4 regions of the Alteromonas sp. CI.11.F.A3 genome follow, and region 2 is predicted to be linked to each of the others. Evidence: predicted binding sites of a transcription regulator. Region 2 holds the regulator's gene; each other region holds the start of a gene.
What was found. Region 2 encodes sigma-54, which starts transcription at its own class of promoters, with help from an activator protein. Its sites were predicted from a motif close to GTTGGCACGNNNNTNGNNT; they were not measured.

Region 1: R1T43_RS11920 (hemerythrin domain-containing protein) is a predicted target of sigma-54. The motif match lies at 1,189-1,207, and genes of this name have one in related genera.
Region 3: flhA (flagellar biosynthesis protein FlhA) is a predicted target of sigma-54. The motif match lies at 1,321-1,339, and genes of this name have one in related genera.
Region 4: R1T43_RS15965 (flagellar assembly protein T N-terminal domain-containing protein) is a predicted target of sigma-54. The motif match lies at 1,130-1,148, and genes of this name have one in related genera.

Annotation. Positions count from the first base shown of each region.
Region 1 covers NZ_CP136708.1:2,758,074-2,760,279, forward strand. Annotated here, with positions in the region: gene R1T43_RS11915 (diacylglycerol kinase family protein) at 1-1,066, shown strand, start outside; gene R1T43_RS11920 (hemerythrin domain-containing protein) at 1,278-1,721, shown strand; gene R1T43_RS11925 (YqaE/Pmp3 family membrane protein) at 1,819-1,977, opposite strand; gene R1T43_RS11930 (GGDEF domain-containing protein) at 2,108-2,206, opposite strand, start outside.
Region 2 covers NZ_CP136708.1:3,952,433-3,954,638, forward strand. Annotated here, with positions in the region: gene lptB (LPS export ABC transporter ATP-binding protein) at 1-195, shown strand, start outside; gene R1T43_RS17010 (RNA polymerase factor sigma-54) at 271-1,755, shown strand; gene hpf (ribosome hibernation promoting factor) at 1,785-2,072, shown strand; gene ptsN (PTS IIA-like nitrogen regulatory protein PtsN) at 2,081-2,206, shown strand, end outside.
Region 3 covers NZ_CP136708.1:3,615,780-3,617,985, forward strand. Annotated here, with positions in the region: gene flhA (flagellar biosynthesis protein FlhA) at 1-1,265, opposite strand, end outside; gene flhB (flagellar biosynthesis protein FlhB) at 1,501-2,206, opposite strand, start outside.
Region 4 covers NZ_CP136708.1:3,685,588-3,687,793, reverse strand. Annotated here, with positions in the region: gene R1T43_RS15965 (flagellar assembly protein T N-terminal domain-containing protein) at 1-1,012, opposite strand, end outside; gene R1T43_RS15960 (LPP20 family lipoprotein) at 1,260-1,712, shown strand; gene flgN (flagellar export chaperone FlgN) at 1,810-2,206, opposite strand, start outside.

The DNA of each region.
Region 1 (2,206 bases), 1.2 Mb from region 2:
GGATCCCTCGTTATCCATTTTAGATGCGATGGATAAAATTCAAGCAGTTCGTTCTACAGCAAGACTTAACAAACATCAGTTAGCAGCACTTGAAAAAATAAAGAATGGCGGCAGCTTGTCGTTGACTAAGCGTCTTACTCTTATTGCCAACCCTGTTGCTGGAGGGGGTAAATGGGAAGTTGAAAAGGCGGATATTCTGTCAAGACTAAACGAAAAATTTAAAGTTACCGTTAAAGAAACAACAGCTGAAATAAACGGTGAAGTATTGGCTAAAGAAGCCTTAGTCGACGGGGCACAAATTATTGTTGCCTGTGGAGGCGACGGCACCATCACCGAAGTGGCCAATGCCCTTACCGATAAAAACGTCACACTAGGGGTTATTCCACTTGGTACTGCCAATGCCCTTTGTCAGGTGCTACATGGATATGCCAGTAAAATTGTTCCCATCAGTACAGCATGTGACATCATTATTGACGGCAAAACTGCAGATATCGATACTGCCCAGTGTAATGGTCGAATGATGTTACTGGTTGCTGCGGTTGGGTTTGAAGAGCATATGATTTCTGCCGCGGATCGGGGCGAGAAAGATTCAGGTGGACAATTTGCCTACCTTAAGGGGCTATGGGAAGCCATAGGGAAAAATGACAACCTTAGTTTTCAAGTAAAGTTTGATGAAGATGAAGCCCAGCATCTAGAAACACCAAGCTTAGTAATAGCTAATGCCGCGCCAATTACCACCGCACTTGCTCAAGGCGGAAATCTACCTGATGTAACCGATGGTAAATTAGATATCACATGGCTAACGCCGCAAGATTCTTCTGACCGACAACTACTCTCTTTGGCAGAGCTTGTTTTTGGGCCTGAAGAATATAAAACCAGTTCAGACAGCATCAGGCACAAACAAACCCCATCAATATCCCTTTATTTTGAGGAAGAAGTACCTTATGCGGTTGATGGTGAGATTTTCAGCGCTCGTGAAATCAATATCACCACACACCCTGCTAGTCTTAGGGTATTAACTGGTATAGACCATGCGCAAAATAACAGTCAATCCGCTTCACAATAGCTATAGGTAAAGATTACCGCAAACCCTATGTAAGAAATGCATTATTTAAGCGGTTACTTATGTATCGTAATAATAAGTAACCGCTAAAAGCTGAATTTACAATGACTTAGTGAGCTCGATATAGTGGAACGCTTCTCGCATTAACTAAACGTGTAATGTGTAAAGTGCTTTTTACGCCATATTTTTAGTTCAACTAGTTGAGGGATTACCGATGAAGATTTTCGAAGCGTTACGCCAAGATCATGAGAAACAAAGACTGTTACTTAAAATTCTCGCTGAGACCAGTGGAGACACGGCTGCACGCCGAGAGTATTACCAAGAGCTTAAAAACCAGCTTGAAAGTCATGCAATTGCAGAGGAGCGCCATTTTTATTCTCCTCTACTTAAAAAAGATGACGCTGTCGATTTAACCCGTCATGGTATTGCAGAGCATCATGAAATTGATGAGCTTATTGAAAAACTGGATGAGACCAAAATGGACTCACCAGGATGGCTACGTCACTTAAAATCTCTTCAGGAAAAAGTTGAGCATCACCTTGCTGATGAAGAGCAAGAGTTTTTCCAAGTTGCAGGCCGACTTCTTAACGATTCTCAAAAGAATAAACTTGCTGATTCTTACCAAGAAGAAATGGCAAAAGAACTCGCGCCTCACTAGGCGCGCGTTTTACCTAAATCTTACGAATACAAAAAAGGCCAGTCATATACTGGCCTTTCTTTTAATGTTTGGTTTTACTAAAAATTAGTAAAATAAACTATCGTTTAGCAATAATGTACACGGCGTGGATAACACCAGGGAAATAGCCAAACAATGTTAGAAGGATGTTTATCCAAAACTGAGCGCCAATACCAACTTGTAAGAATACACCTAGAGGGGGCAGTAAAATTGAAAGTATAATGCGAATAATGTCCATAATAATATCCTTGTTTTTGAAGTAATTTCACAGTTTACCCACTCTAACTGCAATAACTCACGCTTTTGAGCAGGCTTTGCTTTTATAATGCATATATTCTGCCAACAATAAGGGATTTACTGGTTCACGTCTATTCGCCTAAAGGTGAATTTTCTAACCACTCCTCTAGAGCATCCTTCGCTAAAGGTCGGCTAATGAAGAAACCTTGCGCAATATCACAGCCCCACTC
Region 2 (2,206 bases):
AAGATCATTCAACATCTTCGTGACAGAGGAATTGGAATCCTTATCACCGATCACAACGTAAGAGAAACACTGGATGTGTGTGAGAAAGCGTATATTGTGAGCCAAGGCGAACTCATCGCGCAAGGGACGGCAGAACAAGTTTTAAGTAATCAGAAAGTAAGGGATGTATACCTAGGAGAACAATTCAGGCTATAGTTACTGTAACCGAATTGTCACTTTCAGTTTTAAACACGGGTATATTCACAACAAGAGTTTAAAAATAAGACGTAGATGAAACCATCTTTACAGCTAAAGTTCAGTCAACAACTTACCATGACACCGCAGTTGCAGCAGGCAATCAAGCTGCTGCAGTTGTCTACGCTCGACCTGCAGCAAGAGATTCAGGAAGCACTAGACTCAAACCCACTTTTAGAAGTTGAAGAAGGCGGCGATGACCACCCTGTTGAGAAAAACAACATGGATGGAGACGACCCTTCTGTAGAAGCGGCTCCAACTGCATCTAGCGATTCGTTAGAAGCTGGAGATGCGCTTGAAAAGAATGACCTTCCCGACGAGTTGCCAATTGACAGCACATGGGATGAGTATTACTCGGCCTCATCTGCACCCGCTCCAGGTCCATCTAATAATGATGACGACCAACTGTTTCAGGGAGAAACTACCGACAATATTCAAGACCATTTGCTTTGGCAGATGCGTTTAACGCCGTTTTCGGATACCGACCGCGCAATTGCTACCGCCATTATCGACTCAATTGATGAATCTGGTTACCTCAACGTACCCATTGAACAGATTTTAGAGTCAGTGAATTCCGACGATGTTGAAGAATTGGTGGAAATGGACGAAGTTGAATGTGTACTAAAACGTATTCAAATGTTCGACCCTATCGGTTCAGGTTCACGTACTCCGCAAGAATGTTTGCTTGTGCAGCTTCGCCAGTTCTCAGACGATACGCCATGGCTTACTGAAGCAAGACAGCTTATCAACGAGTATTCAGATCTACTTAGCAGCAAAGACTACCGTACGTTAATGCGTAAGAGCCGTTTGAAAGAAGATCAACTTCGCGAAGCCATGCGCTTATTGCAAACGTTGAATCCTCGTCCAGGTAGTGCATTAATTACCAAAGAGCCGGAATACGTTATTCCTGATGTTTCGGTAAACAAAAAGAATGGCCGTTGGGTGGTAGAACTTAACCCCGATAGCCTGCCTAAATTAAGCGTAAATCAGCAATATGCTGCCATGAGCAGACGCTCTAAAAACAGCAGCGATTCGCAATTTATTCGCTCGCATATGCAAGAAGCCAAATGGTTTATAAAAAGCCTTGAGTCAAGAAACGACACCTTGATGAAAGTCGCGAACTGTATTGTGCAGCAACAAATGGGCTTTTTCGAGCACGGCCCAGAAATGATGAAACCAATGGTGCTTAATGATGTCGCAGAAATGGTAGATATGCATGAATCCACCATTTCACGTGTCACCACGCAAAAGTATATGCATACTCCACGTGGCATTTTCGAATTGAAGTATTTCTTTTCTAGTCACGTGGCAACGGAATCTGGTGGTGAGTGTTCATCTACCGCTATTCGCGCACTAATCAAAAAGCTTGTGGCAGCGGAAACGCCCAGCAAGCCATTAAGCGATAGCAAGATTGCTCAATTGTTGGCCGAACAAGGCATTAAAGTTGCCCGGCGAACAATAGCAAAATACCGGGAATCGTTATCGATTCCGCCGTCAAACCAACGCAAAAGCCTTATCTAAAGGCCTTGATAATTTAAGGAAGACGAAATATGCAAATCAACCTTACCGGTCATCATGTCGAAATTACTGACTCTTTGCGTAGCTATGTCGATACTAAGTTCAGCAAACTAGAGCGTCACTTTGATCACATATCTAATGTGCATGTCATCCTGAACGTCGAAAAACTCAATCAAAAAGCCGAAGCCACCATGCACCTTAGCGGCGCAGAAGTGTTTGCTTCATCTCATAATACAGATATGTATGCGGCGATAGACAGCATGATCGACAAGCTCGACAGGCAAGTTATCAAGCATAAGGAAAAGCTGAAAAAGCACTAAATATTAGTATGGAAATTCAAGCCATAGTAAGTTTGGACCGCACCGAGTGTGCGGTTCAATGTAATAGTAAAAAACGTATTCTAGAGATTATTAGCGACATTGCCGCTAAAAATAATCCCGACATCGATCAGGCC
Region 3 (2,206 bases), 340 kb from region 2:
TAAAGGTTAGGCTCTAAATCTAGATTATCGCGAATGTGTACGGGGGGAATAAGAAAGCCCAGTTCTTGAGACAGCTTCTTACGCACTCCTTTAATACGAGTGAGCAGTTCTCCGCCCTGGGACTTATCTACCAAGGGTATTAATCTATACCCTACTTCTAAGCCTATGGTGTCTACATGCTGTACATCGTCCCATCCAAGCTCTTTTATTTCAGGCGCTACCGTGTCATCTTTCACTATATTCGCTGGGGTTTTAGGCTTTTCTGCTTCGCGTTTAGCGGCAACACCCTGCCAGTAAGCGTAACCGGCTATAAGCACTGAAAAACCAATAAAGGCCAAATGAGGCATGCCGGGAATTATCCCCATTACGAACAGCACACCAGAAGCAATATAAAGGGCTTGGCTATTACCCAATTGACTACGAATTTCTTTACCCATTTCTTGGGTTTCGTTTTCTCGGGTAACAATAATTGCGGTAGCAACAGACAGTAACAGCGATGGAATTTGTGCCACTAAACCGTCACCAATGGTTAATATGGTGTACACCTCAATAGCATTTCCAAAGCTTAGCCCGTGTTGAATCATGCCGATAAAAAGGCCGCCCACAATATTAATCAGCATGATGAATAGGCCCGCGACCGCATCACCTTTCACAAATTTTGACGCACCGTCCATCGAACCGTAGAAATCTGCTTCGGCGGTTATTTCTTCACGGCGAGCACGCGCCTGATCTTGGTCGATATAGCCCGCATTCAAGTCGGCATCAATCGCCATTTGCTTACCTGGCATAGCATCAAGCGTAAAGCGTGCACTTACTTCTGAAATACGCCCTGCACCGGCGGTGACCACTTTAAAGTTGATAATGAGCAAGATAGCAAAGACCACCACACCCACCGCATAGTTACCGCCAATGACCACAGCACCAAAGGCTTCGATAACCTTACCCGCAGCATCGCCCCCTTCATGCCCGTACAGTAATACCACACGGGTAGAGGCCACATTTAGGGCTAATCGCAGTACAGTAGCAATCAATAATACGAGGGGGAAAATACCGAAATCAACCGGCTTTTGGGTGAGTACTGCCACCAAAATAATGACTAAAGACAGCGCAATATTAAAGCTGAACAATACGTCGAGTAGGAATGGCGGCATGGGAAGAATAACCATGCCCATAATGGCAAGAAGAACAATGGGAGCGCCTAAGCCACTGGTAATGTTCTGCAGCTGACTTTTATCGAATCGCTGAAGGTAACCGGATAACTGCATTGCAGGGAGTCTCTCTATCGGAAAATTGACGCTTAACGCTATCTTTCAATGAGTATTACAACTACCGTGCCAGCTTTATACAAAACCGATTAAACATAAGTGGGAGGGCTGCAATTCTCAGCACTACAATAAAGATTGTCTCGTTATAAGCCTTTGCTCAAGCTCCGATTCAGACACATATTTGAGGGCTGCTCTCTGCTTGAGTTAGGCTCTAATTCAAGCAGAGAGCAGCGCGCTAGCGGCGCAGCTCTGGTGGTATGGGTAAGTCACGTTTAAGCGGCTTGGGACGTTTTCCTTTGCCTGCCCTGTGTGCTTTCAATTGATAAACGTGAGCTAATACTTGTGCTACTGCCATAAACAAGGCGTTAGGGACTTCACCGTCAATTTCAGTCGAGTAGTAAACGGCGCGGGCTAGCATGGGTGATGGAATAAGCGGCACATCGTTGGCGGTGGCTATTTTACGAATATGCATGGCTAATTCATCGGTGCCTTTTGCCACAACTACAGGGGCGCGGTTACCACTGTCATCATACTTTATAGCGACAGAATAATGGGTTGGGTTGGTCACCACCACATCAGCCTGAGGGACTTCTTGCATCATCCGCTTTGTGGCAGCTTGATACTGCAAGCGACGAATGCGCCCTTTTACTAAAGGATCACCTTCAGAGTTTTTACGCTCGTCTTTCACCTCTTGTTTAGTCATCTTTATTTCTTTGTTGTGCTTATACATTTGATAAGGCACATCAATAAGCGCAATAGGTATCATGCCGCAAACCAACATGATAAAAGCCCATTTCAGCATATCTAACGCGTGAAAAATATTGCCCGGGTAAAGCTCTAAATCCAGATGCAGTGCTTCGTCTTCAAAAAACAGCAATGCACCTAACGCCATCCCAACGATGACAACCACTTTGGCGATAGATTTGATTAACTCAACCAAG
Region 4 (2,206 bases), 270 kb from region 2:
ATACTGAAATATGCGAACCAGCAACATTAAGTACTCGGCCAGTCATTGGCTGGCAAGCAATAGTCTCGTTGATATCTGCGGTTAACTGCTGCATCTGCTTTTTAATTGCATTACCGTATTCTGTTCGCCAAAAGATCGATGAAAATTCGTCTACATCAGCAAATCTGTCAAAAGGCCACTTGGCTTCAGTAATGTAATCTTTCTGTAGCAGCAAGCCACTATTAATACCGTCGAAAACCTTAATGCTTAGCGAAAAGTATCGGGTGGCTTTTTCTTCCTTCCAGAACGCAAACGAAGAGGGTCGTTGTCTTTCGACACTAACGTCACTAATGCTACCAATTAAAACAAACTGTGCATTTGATTGTTGTGACAATGCACGCACATTTTCTTCAAGCCCATTAACTCCCCATCGTGTGGTGTGCGGAGCAATGTACGCTAAATTTAAATTCTGCGCCTGCGACGACATTTCGGTCGCTAGTTTTCTTGTCACTGCTTCTGAAAAGTTAGGTATCTTTCCTTCAACCAAATGATTGCGGTTCTCCACCATAAAGTAACTGGTGGCAATATTCTTATCGTACTTAACTGCGGTGCATTGTTTTGCCGCAGGAAAGATATCTGCCCTGACGCTTACGGTAACATAATCCTTGTGCCACACTTCATCAGTAAGCTCGAGATGATCCACTTCACCTGTACTACTAATGGTAATATCTTCACTTTCAAGTAACCCATTTGTGAGTTGCTGAACACTGCTTATCGAGGCACCTGCGAATAACAAAGCTTGTTTTAGGGCTTCTTCAGTGGCGTCTCTACGCGCTTTTTCTTTATTGCCATTTACAATGACGGCTTGGCCTTTGGCTTCATACCAGGCGGCATGGCTTTGCCCTATCGTTACTGTAGCAAGGCAAAACAGCGCCATGAAAAAGGCGACATTGGCGTATCTAGCTTGATATCTTCTTTTAACAGAAGAGATGCTAACTAAAAACAATTTAGCGAATGTTCGTATGCCAAGCACAGTCTTGTCCTTTTGTTGCAGTGCGATAAGGAGCACTACATCAGTTAATTTAGGTCAGTGTTCTTTTAAAACAGTTTCTTTTTAAGTTTTTGTGTCTATTTTTACTCTATTTTATATAAGCGAAATAGATGCCAATGTTTCAAATTTAAAATTTAGGCGTAAACATTGCTTATCCATTAATAGAAAAATTGAGAATGAGGTTTCTCTGATGGTGTTTTTTAAGAAATTGGTAAGTTGCCGAGCATGGATGATAGCGGCATTATTCGCTGCCCTGTCAGGTTTGCCAGGATGCAGTTTATTTGTAGATAAACATGTGGAATGGGAGACGGTTGAGCCAGACAGTTACCCTGTGCTAAGTGCTGTAGGCTATGCCCCTATTATGTCGCAACGGGGTGATAGCGAAACGGTGAAAACCTTGATGGCAATCAAAGCGTCAAAACTAGAGGCTTACAGAGAACTTGCAGAGCAGGTGTACGGACAACGTATTGAAGGTAATCAATCACTGTCTAGCCTTGTGGTGGATAATGAAACCTTACGGGCTTCTGTCGAGGGAGTCATTAGAGGGGCTAGGGTAATAAAAAGTTACCCCGTGGGTGAAGATACCTATGCCACCGAACTTGAACTAGATATGCATCGCGTTTACGACATTTATTTGACGACTGCGAAGCCACAAAGAATCAAAGACATTAAATACTACTAAGTATTTAGATGTATGGCTAAATAGCACTCACAAAAAAGCGCGTATTAAACGCGCTTTTTTGTATTCTTATTTTGACATTTTGTGACGAGTGCATTATTTAGGCGCTAATACCTGAACCTAAACGGCCAGCATTTGGCTTGCCTTTCTTATCGTAGGTTAACGACTCTTTAGCGCGAACTTCCAACATCAGATTCCGTAAGTGTGTGAGGCGAAGCTGTCCTTGCTCTACGGCTTTCTGATTAATTTGGGTTTTATACTTACAGTCTTCTAACAGACTTTTCGCTTTATCCATTAACCCTTGTTCATCTGCACTAATTGTTTCGTCTGTAGTTTGACGATATAAGGCCTCGACTTTTTGGTCGGCAGCCTGAATAGACTCTAATAGTGCAGACTTATCTTCTAACAGACTCATCAAGGTTTCTGCATCTCGTGAGCTAATCAAATGTAATTCTTTTTCCAGCAACAAGCACAGGCCCTCTAAATTAGCGACCTGT